Regions from separate parts of the Algibacter sp. L1A34 genome, predicted to be linked through region 1. Evidence: riboswitches for the same ligand, from Rfam matches in the RefSeq annotation. Region 1 holds a riboswitch; the other holds the start of a gene.
What was found. Region 1 has a riboswitch for thiamine pyrophosphate ahead of GQR97_RS04710 (TonB-dependent receptor). Riboswitches for the same ligand answer to the same signal wherever they lie in the genome.

Region 1 (9,212 bases):
TACTAAAAAAGCAGATGCTATTTTGTTCTTATCTTTAATTTCTGGGAGAAATCCGGAATATTTAATAGGTAAACATGTGGAAGCGGTTTCAAAATTAAGAGACACGAAATTAGAAATTATTTCAACGGGTTATATTTTAGTTGAAAGCGGAAAGGAAACGGCAGTGCAGCAGGTTACTGAAACGTTGCCAATGCCTGATAAAAATACCCAAAACATTATCGATACCGCGAAAGCAGGTGAGTTGTTAGGTATGAAACTAATATATTTAGAAGCCGGAAGTGGGGCAGATTTTCCTGTTTCGGAAACTATTATTTCAAAAGTAAAAAAGGAAATAGAAATCCCGTTAATAGTTGGTGGTGGTATTCGAAATTTAGAACAATTGGAAAAAGCATATCAATCGGGTGCCGATTTAGTAGTTATTGGTACGGCTTTTGAAGAAGATGAATTGTTCTTTAATGCATTAAAGAAATAAATTAAAGCACGATAATAATTTTTATGAACGCTATTTTCGAATTTTTATTCAAACAATATTCTGGGTATGAAACTATTGATATCGCGCTTGAGGTTGTAGCCATTATTTTTGGTTTGTTCTCTGTTTGGTATTCAAAACAAAATAAAATTTGGGTGTTTCCAACGGGTATGATAAGTACGTTAATCTTTGTTTATTTGCTCTTAAAATGGGAGCTTTTAGGAGATATGATGATAAATGCATATTATTTTATTATGAGCGTTTATGGTTGGTATATTTGGACACGTAAAGTAGACGAAAGTGACGTTACACCTATTTCTAAAACCACGTTTAACGAGAAAAAACTTAGTTTAACTATATTTTTAGCCACTTTAGTATTTGTTTATTTAGTTTACAATGCTTTTGGGAAATGGACGAGTTGGATGGCGTATGTTGATACGCTTACAACAGCGATATTTTTTGTGGGTATGTGGCTTATGGCTAAACGAAAAATTGAAAATTGGTTATTTTGGATTGTGGGAGATATAATTTCAGTGCCATTGTATTTCTATAAAGGATTTACATTTACAAGTTTTCAGTATTTAGTATTTACATTTATTGCCATATTTGGCTATTTAGCATGGAAAAACAATATAAGCAAGAGCCTTCAAACTGTGTAAAAGTAGTTTTATTTGGTCCAGAATCGACAGGGAAAACAACCTTGTCGAGACAATTAGCTAGATACTATAACTCGGTTTGGGTTCCAGAATTTGCACGCGATTATTTGCAAGATAAATGGAATAACGAGCGTAAAACATGCGAAATAGCAGATTTGTTGCCTATTGCTAGAGGCCAAATGAAGCTGGAAAACGATTTGGCTAAAAAGACGGATACCGTATTAATTTGCGATACAGATTTGTTAGAAACCAAAGTGTATTCGGAAGCATATTACTTAGGTAGTTGTGATCCGGATCTTGAAAAATACGCGTTAGAGAATACTTACGATTTGTATTTTTTGACTTATATTGACACGCCTTGGGAAGCAGATGATTTGCGTGACAAGCCAGAACGAAGAGAAGCTATGTTTAAGGCTTTTGAAGATGAATTAGTAAAGAACAAACGACCCTATGTGTTGTTGAAAGGTGATATGAAAACTCGTCTTGAAACAGCTATTAAATATATAGATAACCTTTTAATTAAATAAACAAATGATGTTTTCTGAACAAGATATTCAACAAATTAAAAATAAGGGAATAACGTTAAATCAAGTTGAAGCGCAGGTTTCTCGTATAAAAAATGGGATGACGTATTCTAACTTAATTGCTGCTGGAAATATAGGAAAAGGCATTGAAAGTTATAATGATGCTGAAATTCAGAATTATATAAAAGGGTTTGAAGCGAAACAAAATAGCCTTGATATGGTGAAATTTGTACCAGCTTCCGGTGCGGCAACTAGAATGTTTAAGTTCCTTTTTCAGTTTCTTAAAAACTTTGATGCGAACAAAGAATCTATTGAAGAATACATTGAAAATAAGAATGATAAATTAATAAAAATATTTATTTCAGGCTTAGAAAAACTTCCATTTTATAATGACGTTTTAATAAAAGCAAAATCTATAAATCCTAATTTTGATAGTTTAAATGAAGGTGAAGCTTGTACAGCATTTGTAAAAACGATGCTCGATGAAGATGCTTTAAATTATAGTTTTTTTCCAAAAGGATTATTACCATTTCATAAGTATAACAATGTTGAAGTAACTGCTTTTAGAGAGCATTTGTTAGAATCTACTTTATATGCATCTTCAAATAATAAAGCAAATCTTCATTTTACAGTTTCGGAAAAACATCATAAATATTTTAATGCTGAATTGGATAAAATTAAATCGGCTTTAGAGGAAAAAACAAATACAGTTTTTAATATTTCTTTTTCATATCAAAAAGAAGAAACGGAAACATTAGCTTTAACTACTGATAATGAAATTTACAGAAAAGAAGATGGATCTATTTTGTTTCGCCCGGCGGGTCATGGTGCTTTAATCGAGAATTTAAACGACTTAGATCACGATATTGTTTTTATAAAAAACATTGATAACATTGTTGTTTTCGATGATAATAAAGATGTTTCGGAGTATAAAAAAATGCTTGGAGGTGTTTTAGTTGAAGCTCAAGAGCGTGCGTTTAATTTCTTAAATCAATTAGATGAAGCAGCAGGGGTTTCAGAAGCAGGAATGTTGAAAATAGCTCAGTTTATTACAACCAAAATGAATATCTCTATTGGTGATGAATTTGACGATATGGCTTCCGAAGACAAGAAAAATTACTTGAAAAATAAATTAAATAAACCTATTCGTGTTTGCGGTATGGTTGAAAATGTTGGTGAGCCTGGTGGTGGTCCGTTTTGGGTTAAGGACAAAAACGGAGATGTTTCTTTACAAATTGTTGAGTTTGCTCAAATTGATATAGATAATAAAGCGCAAGCTGACATTGTTAAGAATGCAACTCATTTTAACCCAACAGATCTAGTTTGTGGTGTTAAAAACTATAAAGGTGAAAAGTTTAATTTATTAAATTATGTTGATCCCGAAGCTGCTTTTATCACTATGAAAACACAAAATGGAACCGATATTCAAGCGTTAGAACTTCCCGGTTTATGGAATGGTAGTATGGCCGATTGGATTACTGTTTTTGTTGAAGTGCCATTGAATACTTTTAGTCCGGTAAAAACGGTTAATGATCTTTTAAAGCCGGAACATCAAGGGTAATATGTTTAATGAAGCAGCGTTAATTCAAGAGTTACAATTTAAAGCGGTGAGAAGTTCGGGTGCGGGCGGACAGCATGTAAACAAAGTATCTTCAAAAATTGAACTGAGCTTCGATTTGGTAAATTCTTTAGTGTTTTCCGAACCTCGAAAAGCACGTTTGTTAATAAAGTTGAAACACCGTTTAACCAAGAACGACGTGCTTTTAATGCAATGCGGAGAGAGTAGAAGTCAGCATAAAAATAAAGAGCTTATTATAAAACGTTTTTTAACGTTAATAAAATCGTCGCTTGTAATTCCGAAAAGGCGAATTGCAACAAAAATTCCAAAATCGGTTATTAGAAAACGATTAAAAAACAAAAAGAACCTTTCTGATAAAAAAGTAAATAGGCGTAAGCCAAATATAGATTGAAAAGAATTGTTTTATTCTTATTGTTAATTCTAAATTGTTATTTACTTTTGCAACGTTCTCAAAAAAGGGGTGCCTAATATCGGCTGAGATCATACCCATTGAACCTAGAACAGGTAATGCTGTTTAGGAAATGTAACATCATGCAAATGGTGCGAATAGTTATGCTAAGCTTGTCTAAGCATTTCGAAAATTAATTAATTTTAAAGAATAATCACCTCTTTTTATTCGATTATAAATATAATCGTAATGAAAAACATTTTTCTTTTTTTAACACTTCTTGTGTTATCAGTCTGTGCAAATGCACAACAAAACCCAGTACAAACAGATTCTACTAAAATAGAAACTCTCGATGAAGTTTTAGTAAAAGCAGTGCGTGTAAATGCCGATTCGCCAATTACACACTCTAATCTTTCTAAGGAGCAACTTGAAAAGCGCAATTTAGGGCAAGATATCCCTACGCTTCTTAATTTTTTACCATCAGTTGTTACTACAAGTGATGCTGGTGCTGGAGTAGGTTATACCAGTATTCGTGTACGGGGAACCGATGGAACACGTGTAAATGTTACTATTAATGGGATTCCTTATAATGATCCTGAAAGTCAAGGATCATTTTTTGTGAATTTAGGAGATTTTGCATCATCTACAGAGAGTTTACAGTTGCAACGTGGTGTTGGTACATCTACTAACGGTTCTGGTGCTTTTGGAGCGAGTTTAAATCTTTTAACCGATGCGTATTCTGATGAAGCTTCAGGTGAAATTTCTAATAGTTTTGGAAGTTTTGGTACACGAAAGCATACCGTGAAATTAAGTACAGGTTTGCTGAATGATCATTTTGAAATTTCTGGTCGTTTTTCAAAATTAAAATCCGATGGCTATGTAGATCGTGCTTTTACAGATTTAAAATCTTATTTTTTACAAGGTGTTTATAAAGATGGTAACACATTAATAAAAGCTTTGACTTTTGGAAATGAAGAGCGAACTTACCAAGCATGGTATGGTTTAACTGCAGATGAACTTAAAGAAGATCGTAGACAAAACCCATATACTTATGATAATGAAACCGATAATTACTGGCAAGATCACTACCAATTACATTGGAATGAGCGTTTTGATAATAACTGGTCTACAAACTTAGGTTTAAACTATACTAAAGGAAAAGGATATTTTGAGCAGTACAAAGCAGAAGAATCTGCTGCCGATTTTAATAATTTAATTGAAGAAGATTCGGATGTTATTGTGCGTCGTTGGTTAGATAATAATTTCTACGTTGTTAATGCTAATGTTACTTATAAGAACAATGCGGTTGAGGTTATCACCGGATTATCGTACAGTTCTTATGATGGAGACCATTTTGGAGAAGTTATTTGGGGTAGTGATTTAGCTGCAAACGCAAATATTAGAGATCATTATTACGATGGTGATGCTACTAAAAATGATTTTAGTGTATTCTCTAAGGCAACCGTTAGATTTAGTGATCAACTTATTGGTTTCGTTGATTTACAAGGGCGTTTTGTAGATTATAAAACAGGCGGATTAAATTCTGATAGAGTTGATTTTAATGCAGATGCTAGTTTTAGTTTCTTTAACCCTAAAGTAGGTTTAACTTATAAAAATTCTGAGTTTAGTAGTTTTTACACCTCGTTTGCTATAGCGAATAGAGAACCTAATCGTGATGATTTTGAAGCAGGAGTTACTCAAAACGAAACACTTAAAGATATTGAGTTAGGCTGGCGTTTTAATAAAAATAAAGTGAGTGTAAATTCTAATTTATATTATATGTTTTATAAAAACCAATTAGTTTTAACAGGACAATTGGATGATGTTGGAAGCCCAATTAGAGCAACTAGCGGCAAAAGTTACCGCTTAGGTTTGGAGGTTGATGCTAATATTAGATTTAACAAAATGTTTAGTATAGCCACTAATTTTGCCTTGAGTACTAATAAAAACGAGAATTTCAATTCGTCTATAAATGGTGAGGTTGTCGATTTAGGAAGTACAAATATTTCGTTTTCACCAGAAGTTGTTATTGGGAACGCTATTAATTTTTCACCTATAGAAAATTTACAATTATCACTTTTAAGTAAGTTTGTTGGCGAACAGTATATGGGGAATATTGATAATGAAGATTCTGTTTTAAGCGATTATTTTGTAAATGATATAAGTATAAACTACCTTATTAAAACTAACAAAATATTTAAGTCGATTACTTTATCTGCATTAGCTAACAACATATTAAATAGAAAATATGTGTCTAACGGTTATTTCGGATCTTATGATTATGATGATTCTGGAAGTCAAACAGGTACAACTACAGGTTATTACTCAGGGTACTATCCGCAAGCAACTTCTAACTTTTTAATAGGTGCTACATTAAAGTTTTAATAAAATATAGATTAGACACTTTTCTGAATCTTGCTAGAGGTTTAGAAAGGTGTTAATTTGAAATAATTAACGTACTCCCGTTTACCTGAACTCTGTAAAATAACAATGTGCAAGGTAAGTCGTTATCACCTAAAGCTTGCCCTGTTACTAAGCTATATTCATTTTTATCATCGCAACCGCAAGTGGCGGTTAAACCAGAATTCACTAAAATAGAGCACGAGCTAGGTATATGGTTTGGGTCTGCAGCATCCCAAGCATAATAATCTACACCAGTACTCGCTACTATAATTCCGCCATTTCCAGCATTAGGTAAATACACCGAGTTTCCTGCAAATTGCAGTTGGCTGTATTGTGGTAAATTTAAGTTAACAACTTCATTTATACTTAAGTCTAGGAGAAATTGGCAGTTAGGATTATCTATCGAGTTATCATTGCAAGAAGTTAAAACTAAGGTAGCTATTAAAAGAAATATGAATCGCATAGTTAAGGGGAAATTGATTTGCAATTTACAACAAAAAGCAAATTGAGTTAATTATTTTGTATATTTGTTTTCGAATCTCGTGTGAACGGGATTTTTTTGTTCCGAATGCTTTAATAATTATTATTAAATTGTATTTCGGAATCTTTTTTTATTAAGTAAACGATGAAGTTATGAGTAAAGTATCTTACTATACACCTGAAGGACTAAAAAGATTAAGAGGCGAGCTTAAACAATTGAAAGATGTTGAGCGTGTAAAGGCATCTAGAGCCATTGCAGAAGCGAGAGATAAGGGCGATTTAAGTGAAAATGCTGAATATGATGCAGCAAAAGAAGCGCAAGGTATGTTAGAAATGAGAATTTCTAAGTTAGAAGATGCGTTAGCTGGCGCTCGTATTATTGATGAGTCACAATTAGATAATTCTAAAGTTTTAGTGTTATGCAAAGTGAAAATTAAAAATCAAACCAATGGTATGGAAATGAATTATACTTTGGTTGCAGATGGTGAAGCAGACTTGGCTACCGGAAAAATATCGGTAAACTCTCCTATCGGAAAAGGTTTATTAGGTAAGTCTGTTGGTGATGTTGCCGAGATTCAAGTGCCAAACGGCGTAATGAAATTCGATATAGTTGAAATTTCTAGATAGAATTATTTTTTTTATTTCCGCGAAAGCGAAACCCTCATTTAAAAAACACACAAATTATGGCATCTATTTTTACTAAAATTATAAACGGAGAACTTCCATGTTACAAAGTAGCAGAAACCGACGATTTTTTAGCGTTTTTAGATGTTAATCCAAACGCAAAAGGCCACACGCTTTGTGTACCTAAGCAGGAGGTTGACAAAATTTTTGATTTAGATGAAGCCACTTATAATGGTTTAATGTCTTTTTCAAGAACAGTAGCATTAGCCCTTGAAAAGGCTGTTCCGTGTAAACGTATTGGTGTTTCTGTTATTGGTTTAGAGGTGCCGCATGCGCATGTACATTTAATACCGTTACAGTCTATGGAAGATGCACGATTTATTCAGAAACAAAAATTATCTACCGAGGAGTTTGTTGCGTTAGCCGAAGCTATTAAGGCAAATTTATAATCTTGTTATAAATTAAAAGACTAACAATTACTGCAACAATAGCAACACCTATCAATGCAAAAATAAGATAAGCCGGCTTTTTAAATTGTCGCGATGTTTTTTTTGGTACAAAAGCTCTTTTTTGATATTCAAAAACACGCTCAATATGCTCATCCCATTGTACGGGATAAATTATAGAATCGCATGTTTTACAGAAAAGCACATGTTTAATCTCGTTTGTAATACGCTTGTAAAATGTAGTCTCAATAAAGCGCTGCTTAAAGGTGAGTTGCATGCCGCCATTACTATAGCATTCTGGGCAATAGTTTTTTAATGCAACTTCTTTTATGGTGATTAGTTTATCTTGTTTCTTCATGAGAGTCGCGTTTTAGAGTTATTAAAAACGTAGTACCTATACCTTTTTCCGATTGTAATACTTTTATTTTTCCGTTGTGGAAATCTTCAATAATACGTCTAGTAAGTGACAATCCAAGTCCCCAACCACGTTTTTTTGTGGTGTAACCCGGCTCAAAAACTTTATTAAAATCCTTTTTTGCAATCCCTTTTCCGGTATCGGTTATGCTTATTTTAACTTGTAGCTCTAATTGCGAAATTTCAATTTTTAGTTTGCCTCGTCCTTTCATGGCATCGATAGCATTTTTAACAAGATTTTCAATCGTCCAGCTATAAAGTTGTTTGTTTATTTTTACGGGAATTGGGTCTACGGGTGTTTTTATTTCAAACTCAATTAACTTGGACGATCTTGATTTTAAGTAATCGAAAGATTCTATAGTTTCTTTTATAATATCGACAGATTCCAGTGTTGGCAACGAACCTATTTTGCTAAAACGTTCTGTAATAGTTTTTAGCCTATCTATGTCTTTTTCAATTTCTACAATATATTCTGGGTTTACTTCTTCTATTTTTAAAATTTCGGTCCAGCCAATTAAAGAGGATAGGGGCGTGCCTATTTGGTGTGCGGTTTCCTTTGCCATACCCGACCATAACTTGTTTTGTACCGCGTTTTTATTGCTGCTATAAAAAAAGTAAATCATGGCCGAAAACAGAAAAATAATAAGCAATAAAGCCAGCGGGTAATACTTTAGTTTATTAAGTAAAGGAGAATTGCCATAGTAAATGGTGCTAACGATAGTGTCTCCCATTTTTACGTGTTTTGGTGTGTTTTCTTCCTTGAATTTTGCGATTAACTTTTGAACATAAACGGAGTCGGTAACTTTTGTTTCATCAATATTGTTGTAACTTCCTAAGCTGCCGTCTTCATTAATAACAAGCATTGGAGTTGTTTTGTTGCTGCTTAAAATTTTAAGTGTGAGTTCTAAATCTCCATTGGTTTCATCGTTTATAAAATCGGTTTGGGCAAACGACCAATTTTCCATTTTTATACTTTCTTCCTTTTTAAAATGCTGGAAAAACTCGTAAGTATTCCATAAAATTAAGGAAACAATGATAAATGATGTGGCTATCATTACCCAGCGGAAAGCGGCATTATATTTGGTGAAAATCATGCTATAATTAATTGTCAAGTAATATAATGCAAATCTGTTAATATTATTGTTCAAAGTTGTTAGTAAATCTGTTTTTAGTTCCACAAGAGAATAGTTACCTTTGTCCAAATTAAAAACTTAATGGTATCTATAGAC
Region 2 (9,212 bases), 2.0 Mb from region 1:
AGCCAATATTTGAAAACATCTAGACCCTTCACTACTTGAAATATAAGGAGACCTTATTGCTATTGAATTAAATAACTCACATTGTACACCATAATTAAATTTAAAATCATTACTACTTGTTCTATATGATACTACTTTTTTCAAAATGACATCACCTCCCCAAACTTCAATAGCATCACCACCAGAATAACTCATCATAATATTTTCTAATACAGTTTGGTTTCCAACACCCGCTAGCAATAAACCATTTAAATACCCAGCACCTTTAATTCGTTTACCAGCATATTCAATTCTAACATATCGTAAAATACCCGAGCAGCTTTCTGCATTATCGCCTCCAAAACCAGTATATGCATAATCTTTTGTAGCTAAACCAGGAAAGAAGGACACTACTGAACCATTACCAAATTTATTTGTTGGAGCATCACCAAGTATAAATATTCCTCCCCAATCTCCAGCTCGCTTTACACTTCTATTTGAAGTAAAAACAATAGGATCGGTTTCTAAACCTTCTGCCACTATAAAAGAGCCCTTAGCAATAGTAAGTGATGCTTTAGTATCGTAGTCGCCAATTATTACTGTACCAGGTTCAATAGTAAGTGTTGCATTGTTGGTTACAAAAACACTACCTATAAGTAAATAGGTGTCTCTTTTGTTAAGAGTTAAGTCTTCGGTAATGTTACCTGTTAATATTTTATTAGGTTCTCTGTAGTTAGATTGTTTTGGATTGAACTCCGTCCAATTCTCTAACCAGTTGTTATCACCTATTATTCCTTTTTCTTGTTGAGCAAAGGCACTACCAAACAGAAACAAAAACAACAGTAATTCTAAAGTAAACTTTTTCATAAGTAATTAAATTTTAGGCTTGGAACAATAAAATTGCATAATAATTTCCTCAAAAATACAATATTTATCCTATGAAAAGACATCTTTTATCGACGAAATGCTTTTTTAAGTAGTTTATTAACTGCTTTTTATCGACGAAATGCATCTTTCAGCGCCAAACAATTGATAATCAGTAAGAAACAAAAAAGCAGCAAATCCGATATCTTTAGTCTTTTTTTTAAAAAAATAAAAATTAAACTCATTAATTCACTAAAAAAAAACAAGAAATATACTACATAAGCTTCTCGTTTCCGCTTAATTTAACCGAGTTACATTTATAGACACCCATTCTCAATTAGAATATGTAAATTAGCACACATTTTATTAGATAATCTCCATTAAACTTCGAATGATACACATTCACGAAAAAACATTACAAGATTTAGAGTTCCATGCCGTTTTACAACAAGTAAGCGAGCTTTGCGTAACACCATTAGGCAAACAAAAGGCTTTAGAAATAGAGCCGTTTAGAACCAAAGAAGAACTCCTAAACGCATTACAACTCACTAACGAATATTTATCGTCATTATATAACGATAATCGTATACCTAACCATGGTTTCGATACTATTGCAAAAGAATTGAAACTCCTTCATATAGAAAACACTTATTTAGAAGTGCATGGCTTAAAAAAAATTGTTTCAATGTCGATTTCGGTAAATGCAATACTTGTGTTTTTAAAGAAATTTGCAGAATATTACCCAGAATTACACCAATTTGCATCGCATATTGAAGTTACCAAAGTACTTATTGAAAAAGTAGATGCTATTGTTGATCGTTTTGGAGACATAAAAGATAATGCCTCTACTGTTTTATATGGTTTGCGTCAATCTATAAACCAAATAAAAGGAAAAATAAACGCGAGCTTCAGTTCCGCTTTAAATACTTACCACGGCATGGAATATCTAGATGATATTCGCGAATCTGTGGTAGACAACAAACGTGTTTTAGCAGTAAAAGCGATGTACCGCCGTAAAGTTAAAGGCGCCATAATGGGCGGTAGTAGAACAGGAAGTATTGTTTATATAGAACCAGAAACTACGCTGCAACATTCACGTGAACTAAATAATTTAGAATACGAAGAGCAAGAAGAAGTTATTCGTATTTTAAAAGATGTTACCAATTTTATTCGTCCGTTTTTACCATTATTAGAAAATTATCAAGATTTTTTAATCGATATAGATCTTATTTCCGCGAAAGCGAAATACGCCAAATCTATGAACGGGATTTTACCAGAATTTACAGAAGATCACAGCATGAATTTGCGTGATGCCTTCCACCCACTACTCTATTTAAACAATTTAGAAAAAAAACAAAAAATATTTTCGCAAAGTATAGAGTTAAAAAAAGATAGCAGGATTATTGTGATCTCTGGACCAAATGCGGGCGGAAAAAGTATAACTTTAAAAACCGTTGGATTACTACAAGTTATGTTGCAAAGTGGTATGCTAATTCCTGTACACGAACGGAGCACCGTTTGTTTATTCGATAGAATATTAAGTGATATTGGCGACAACCAATCCATTGAAAACCATTTAAGTACATATAGTTATCGTTTAAAACAAATGAATTATTTCTTGAAGAAGTGTAACAAAAACACACTTTTTTTAATAGATGAATTTGGAACAGGGAGTGATCCGGAACTTGGAGGTGCTTTAGCGGAAACTTTTTTAGAAGAGTTTTACCATCGCGAAGCTTTTGGAATTATTACCACACACTATTCTAACCTGAAAATTTTGGCAAACGAAATGCCAAATATGCTTAACGCAAATATGCTTTTTGATGAGCGTACGCTTGAACCTTTATTTAAACTCGTAATCGGACAAGCAGGAAGTAGTTTTACTTTTGAAGTTGCACAGAAAAATGGTATTCCTTATAGTTTAATAAACCGAGCTAAAAAGAAAATTGAACGTAGCAAAGTTCGTTTTGATGCCACAATTGCTAAACTTCAAAAAGAACGTTCTAAATTAGAAAAAACAGGCCAATCATTAAAAGAAAACGAAAAGAAAAAAGGAGAAGAAGCCGATAAACTTGAAGAAATAAATACCAAAATCCAAAAGAAACTAGAAAGCTATCAAGAACTCTACGATAGCAATCAACGTTTAATTTACTTAGGCCAAAAGGTTAATGATATTGCCGAGAAGTTTTTTGAAAACAAACAGAAAAAAGAACTCATGGGCGAACTTTTTAAAATAGTTCAAATTGAAAATTCTAAACGTAAACGCGTTACTGTAAAGCAAAAAAAGAAAGTAAAAGCCAAAGAAGTTCAGGTAAAAAAAGAAGTAGAAAAAAAGGTTGAAGTTATTCGCGAAAAGAAAAAAGAAGCGAAGAAAAAAGCCATTGAAGCTCCTAAACCAAAATCGATAATTCGTTTAGGCGATCGCGTCCGCATGGAAGATGGCCGAGCCGTTGGTACCATTGATAAAATTGAAAAAAATAAAGCTGTTGTAAACTATGGCATCTTTACTACAAATGTGAGTATTGATCAGTTGGAATTGGTGGAGCATATGAAGAAGTAATAATCATTTTTTAAGTTGGATAAAATGAAAATCGAGAACATTTACAGAAAAAATTTAGACAACTACTTTCATACGATAACGGATTTTAAACATTCAACAAATAGACTTAATAAGGTCTTAATAAAAGACATAGAAAAATATAAGACAGAAGAATCTATTTATTCTTCATTAACATCTTTAGTAATTGAAGACTGGACATTACAAAGAGAAAATAATTCTAAATTACGTTTTCATACTGGAATTAATAAATTAACTGGAAAAGAAAATTATCCCGATGAAATAACTAAAATTTTATCAAGAGAATTTAGTTTTGTTTATTCACAATGCTATGAAGCTTTTGAAAGATTTTTGAAAGATTGTATAGATTCAAAAATCATAAATGATATTGAATTTAAAAAGTTAGTTGGATTTAATGAAAACTACTCAAGAAAAGATTTAAAAGGAGGAGAAAACATCTATAAGCTAATCAAAAAAGCAGGAGGAAAAAGGTTAGTTAATTATTCAAAAAACAACATTAATGACTTCAAATTTAAAGAATTACTCAAAATATTTAGTGAGATTCGACATTCAGTAACTCACAATAAAGGTTATTTAGATGTTTCTAAAATCCCAAATAACCAATATTATAAAAATCTATTTGAATTTTTATTTAATAAAAACAAACTTGAAGGAAATAAAATTTTAATTCAATTTGACATAGTATTACTAAATAAAGTTTTAGTTTATTTAGCCGAATTTGGATTCCAAATCTATAAAATATTAAGTGAAGAAGATAAATATCAATGGAAAATAGAGTAAAATCACATTGGAAAATAAAATAGATAAATTATATCTCTAACCTTTATCTTAAAAAGACTTTTAAAACAAATAATGATGATACTTTCATAAGTATAATACATCATTTAAAAAATGAAAAAAAACAATCTCATTTTTTGTAGTCTAATCTTTCATTGTTTTACATATATTTGCGATAGTAAACTTTAGGAGTAATTAATTATTTATATAATTAGTTTGAGAAACATCCTTAGAACCTGATTTGGTTAACACCAACGGAGGGAAAAGTTAACAGTGTAACCACTGCCCTTTTTTCAAATTCCCGAACCTTTTATCGTTTACAAAAATTGTTTGACTAAACTTATTTAGTCTGCACAAACTATTTTTATATGATAAACATAAAGGTAAACAACGCAACACATCAATTAAATAAAGAATGCTCTCTAGAAAGCATTTTAAAAAAGTTAGAAATCTCGACGAACGGCATAGCACTTGCCGTAAACTTAAACATCATCACTAGAACCGACTGGAAAACTCAAACTCTTAATGATGGTGACGAGGTGTTAATCATAAAAGCCACTCAAGGCGGTTAAAACCAACCTTCTACAAATAAAATCTACACAAAATTCAATCAAATTTATTACCAGTTACACGCTATCAAATAAATAAGCAATGAAAACAAAAGACACTGCACCAAAACAAGACGGAATAACAAGAAACCCTTTCCCAAATTCTAATAAAATTTACGTGAAAGGAAAAATTCACCCGCAAATTAAAGTAGCCATGCGTGAAATTTCTTTAAGTGATACTACAGATTCGTTGACGAAAAAGAAAACACCAAACCAGCCTATAACTGTTTACGATACCTCTGGCCCATATACAGACCCTAATAAAGCCATCGATGTACACACCGGTATAGAAAGAATTCGCGAAAGCTGGATTCTAGAACGTGGAGATGTCGAGCAATTAAGCGGTTTTTCTTCAAAATATTGTAACGAGCGTTTAAATGATTCTAGCTTAGACCACATGCGCTTTTCGCATCTAAAAATGCCATTGCGTGCCAGAACAGGACAAAACGTAACACAATTACATTACGCTAAAAAAGGCATTATTACTCCAGAAATGGAATACATCGCTATTCGTGAAAACCAACGAATTGATGAAATGACCGAGATTAGAAAACAACATAAAGGCGAACACTTTGGCGCTTCTATTCCAGATAAAATTACACCAGAATTTGTACGATCAGAAGTAGCAAGAGGTCGTGCAGTAATCCCTTCAAACATAAACCACCCAGAAGCAGAACCTATGATTTTGGGTCGTAATTTCTTGGTGAAAATAAACGCCAACATTGGAAATTCTGCCACAACCTCATCCATTGAGGAAGAAGTAGAAAAAGCCGTTTGGGCTTGCCGTTGGGGCGCAGATAATATCATGGATTTATCTACTGGGCAAAATATTCACGAAACACGCGAGTGGATTGTACGCAACTCACCTGTTCCTGTCGGTACCGTGCCAATTTACCAAGCTTTAGAAAAAGTTAATGGCGTTGCCGAAGATTTAACATGGGAAATTTTCCGTGATACATTAATAGAACAAGCCGAACAGGGTGTAGATTATTTCACAATTCACGCTGGCGTATTGCTTCGTTACGTGCCTATGACGGCAAAACGTGTTACCGGTATTGTATCTCGTGGTGGTTCCATTATGGCAAAATGGTGCTTAGCTCACCATAAAGAAAGTTTTTTATACACACATTTTGAAGATATTTGCGAAATTTTAAAATCTTACGATGTCGCTTTTTCTCTTGGTGACGGATTACGTCCAGGCTCTGTTGCAGATGCGAATGATGAAGCACAATTTGCAGAATTAGAAACCCTTGGCGAGTTAACACAAATAGCCCGCAAGCACGAAGTACAGTGTTTTATAGAAGGTCCAGGTCACGTGCCCATGCACATGATTAAAGAAAATATGGAGAAACAAATTGAACTTTGCGACGAGGCTCCTTTTTACACACTAGGCCCTTTAACAACCGATATTGCTCCAGGTTACGACCATATTACATCTGGTATTGGTGCCGCCATGATTGGTTGGTACGGTTGCGCGATGCTTTGTTACGTAACTCCAAAAGAACACTTGGGTTTACCTAATAAAGAAGATGTTCGTGTTGGTGTGGTTACTTATAAATTAGCTGCCCATGCTGCCGATTTAGCTAAAGGTCATCCTGGTTCTCAACATAGAGATAACGCCTTGAGTATGGCACGTTTCGAGTTCCGGTGGGAAGATCAATTTAACCTTGGTTTAGATCCAGAACGTGCTCGCGAATATCACGATGAAACACTTCCTGCCGAAGGTGCAAAAATTGCGCATTTCTGTTCTATGTGTGGTCCAAAATTTTGTTCCATGAAAATTTCTCAGGAAGTACGAGACTTTGCAGCCGAAAACGACATTGTAGATAACGAGGTTATTGCAAAAGGTTTCAAAGAAAAGTCAAAAGAGTTTAAAGATAAAGGATCTGAAGTATATTTGTAGAATAATTAATTGGGAGTTCCCCCGCTTTTTAAACAAAGCGAGGGCGGGCTTTCCGTTACAATCTTTTGCAAAAGCAAAAGGATTTTCACTGCAATCCCTAACTCAAAAAAAATGATAGTTTTAATAGCACCAGAACATGATATTCCAAACGAAATTGAAATACTTAACCAGTTGTTTCAAGAAGGTTTACAATACTATCATTTTAGAAAACCCAATAAAAACTATGAAGAACATTGCGCTTATTTAAATCAAATAGATAAACAATATCATAATAGAATTGTAGTGCATTATTTTCATGAACTAATTAATGAATTCGATTTAAAAGGCATTCACTTTCAAGAACAAAAACGGATAGATCATATAGATAATCCTGGACAGTATTTTAAAAATCTAAACATGTTTGGTAAAAGCATTAGTTCCTCTTTTCATGAACCAAAAACATTAGAAGATTGCGAATTCGAATTCGATTACCATTTATTAAGTCCCGTGTTTTCTTCTATTTCTAAAGTAGGCTACGAAGGGAGAGGTTTTGATGTAAACCATATAGATAAATTTATTATTGGTATGGGAGGTATTAACGCAGATACTATAATCGAAACTTTTAAATTAGGTTTTAAAGGTGTTGGAGTTTTGGGAGGTATATGGAATTCAAATAATCCCGTTAAAAGTTTCATAGAATTAAAAACAGTTTACGACACTACAATAATTTGAAAAAACGACCAAGCATATTAACCATCGCAGGTTTCGATCCATCTAATGGAGCCGGACTAACTGCGGACATAAAAACATTTGAAGCTTTAAAATGTTATGGTTTATCTGTTTGCACAGCGAATACCATCCAGAATGACATAGAATTTAAAACCTGCCATTGGACAGAAATAATTCTTATTTTAAATCAAATGGAGATATTATTTAATCGTTTTGAAATCAATTATGTTAAAATTGGTATTGTAGAAAACTGGGAAATATTATCCATTATAATTAATAGATTGCAAGAACTAAATCCGGAAATTAAAATCGTTCTAGATCCTGTTTTAAAGTCAAGTTCAGACTTTAGTTTTCATTCTAATAATTCAGAAAAATTAGACGATATATTATCTAAAATATATCTATTAACACCTAATTACAATGAAATTCAACAATTATACCCAGAAAAAGATATAGAAGAAACAATTGCTTATATTTCATCAAAAACAAATCTATTTTTAAAGGGTGGTCACCGTACAGATAAAATAGGACGAGACGTTCTTTATATTACAAATAAAAAGCAATTTACTTTAAACCCAAAATCATTCAACTGCTCCGAAAAACATGGTAGTGGTTGTGTTTTATCTTCTGCTATAACGAGTTATTTAGCATTAGGATTTCCTTTGTTAAAAGCATGCAAAGAAGGTAAACGATACACCGAAAAATTTTTAAATTCTAATAAATCATTGTTAGGATTTCATTCAAAAAAATAATATGATAGCTAAATTACATTACATATCGCAAGGCGCAACGCCACAAGAACATTTAACAAATATCCATAGTGCTTGTGCTGCTGGAGCCGAATTGATTCAGTTGCGCTTAAAGAAATACGACCTTAAAACTGTTTTAGAAACTGCAAAAAAAGCGAGAGAAATTACAGAACATTTTCAAACACGCTTAATTATAAACGACTATTATAAAATAGCAGCCGAAGTTAAAGCCGATGGTGTGCATTTAGGTAAATCGGATACTTCCCCAACTATTGCCCGAAAAGGATTGGCATCTTGGCAAATTATTGGAGGAACCGCTAGCACACTTGCTGATTGCAAAAAATTAATTGATCAAAAAGTAGATTATATAGGTTTGGGGCCTTTCCGTTTTACGGAAACAAAAGAAAACTTAAGCCCTGTTTTAGGAGAAGAAGGATACAAAACAATACTAGAATCCTTAAAAACAGATATTCCGGTTATCGCTATTGGTGGCATCACATTGAATGATATTTTAGATATTATGATAACAGGTGTTTACGGTATTGCCGTTTCGGGAGAAATCACAAGCGATTTCAATAAAATCTCAAAATTTAAAGAACTTATAAACGGAGGCACAACAGAGGAACAACGCTGGAAACCTGAAGAAAAATAAAACACAAATCTTTAATAAAAGTTACTTTTATTATGAATAATAAATTACAAATAGCAGATAAAACATTTAGCTCAAGATTATTTACTGGAACTGGAAAATTTAGCTCGTCTAAATTAATGAAAGCGGCCTTATTAGCTTCGGAAAGTGAGTTGGTAACTGTGGCGCTAAAACGTGTAGATGTACAAGATAGAGAAGATGATATTTTATCACATTTAAATCATCCTAGAATTAATCTATTACCCAATACATCTGGTGTACGAAATGCAAAAGAAGCCGTTTTTGCAGCACAATTATCTCGTGAAGCATTAGAAACCAATTGGATTAAATTAGAAATTCATCCCGATCCAAAGTATTTATTACCAGACCCTATAGAAACATTAAAAGCAGCCGAGGA

Region 2: linked by a shared signal. The riboswitch ahead of thiS (sulfur carrier protein ThiS) and the one ahead of GQR97_RS04710 (TonB-dependent receptor) in region 1 are both predicted to bind thiamine pyrophosphate.

The regions. Positions count from the first base shown of each region.
Region 1 covers NZ_CP047029.1:1,064,835-1,074,046, reverse strand. Annotated here, with positions in the region: gene GQR97_RS04735 (geranylgeranylglyceryl/heptaprenylglyceryl phosphate synthase) at 1-472, shown strand, start outside; gene pnuC (nicotinamide riboside transporter PnuC) at 496-1,128, shown strand; gene GQR97_RS04725 (AAA family ATPase) at 1,089-1,652, shown strand; gene GQR97_RS04720 (DUF4301 family protein) at 1,657-3,210, shown strand; gene arfB (alternative ribosome rescue aminoacyl-tRNA hydrolase ArfB) at 3,212-3,619, shown strand; TPP riboswitch at 3,675-3,766, shown strand; gene GQR97_RS04710 (TonB-dependent receptor) at 3,866-6,001, shown strand; gene GQR97_RS04705 (hypothetical protein) at 6,054-6,482, opposite strand; gene greA (transcription elongation factor GreA) at 6,653-7,126, shown strand; gene GQR97_RS04695 (HIT family protein) at 7,183-7,572, shown strand; gene GQR97_RS04690 (hypothetical protein) at 7,556-7,927, opposite strand; gene GQR97_RS04685 (sensor histidine kinase) at 7,911-9,077, opposite strand; gene GQR97_RS04680 (flavin reductase family protein) at 9,198-9,212, shown strand, end outside.
Region 2 covers NZ_CP047029.1:3,022,125-3,031,336, reverse strand. Annotated here, with positions in the region: gene GQR97_RS12850 (hypothetical protein) at 1-846, opposite strand, end outside; gene GQR97_RS12845 (endonuclease MutS2) at 1,235-3,403, shown strand; gene GQR97_RS12840 (hypothetical protein) at 3,428-4,201, shown strand; TPP riboswitch at 4,376-4,478, shown strand; gene thiS (sulfur carrier protein ThiS) at 4,567-4,770, shown strand; gene thiC (phosphomethylpyrimidine synthase ThiC) at 4,850-6,709, shown strand; gene GQR97_RS12825 (thiamine phosphate synthase) at 6,821-7,420, shown strand; gene GQR97_RS12820 (hydroxymethylpyrimidine/phosphomethylpyrimidine kinase) at 7,417-8,169, shown strand; gene thiE (thiamine phosphate synthase) at 8,171-8,818, shown strand; gene GQR97_RS12810 (thiazole synthase) at 8,851-9,212, shown strand, end outside.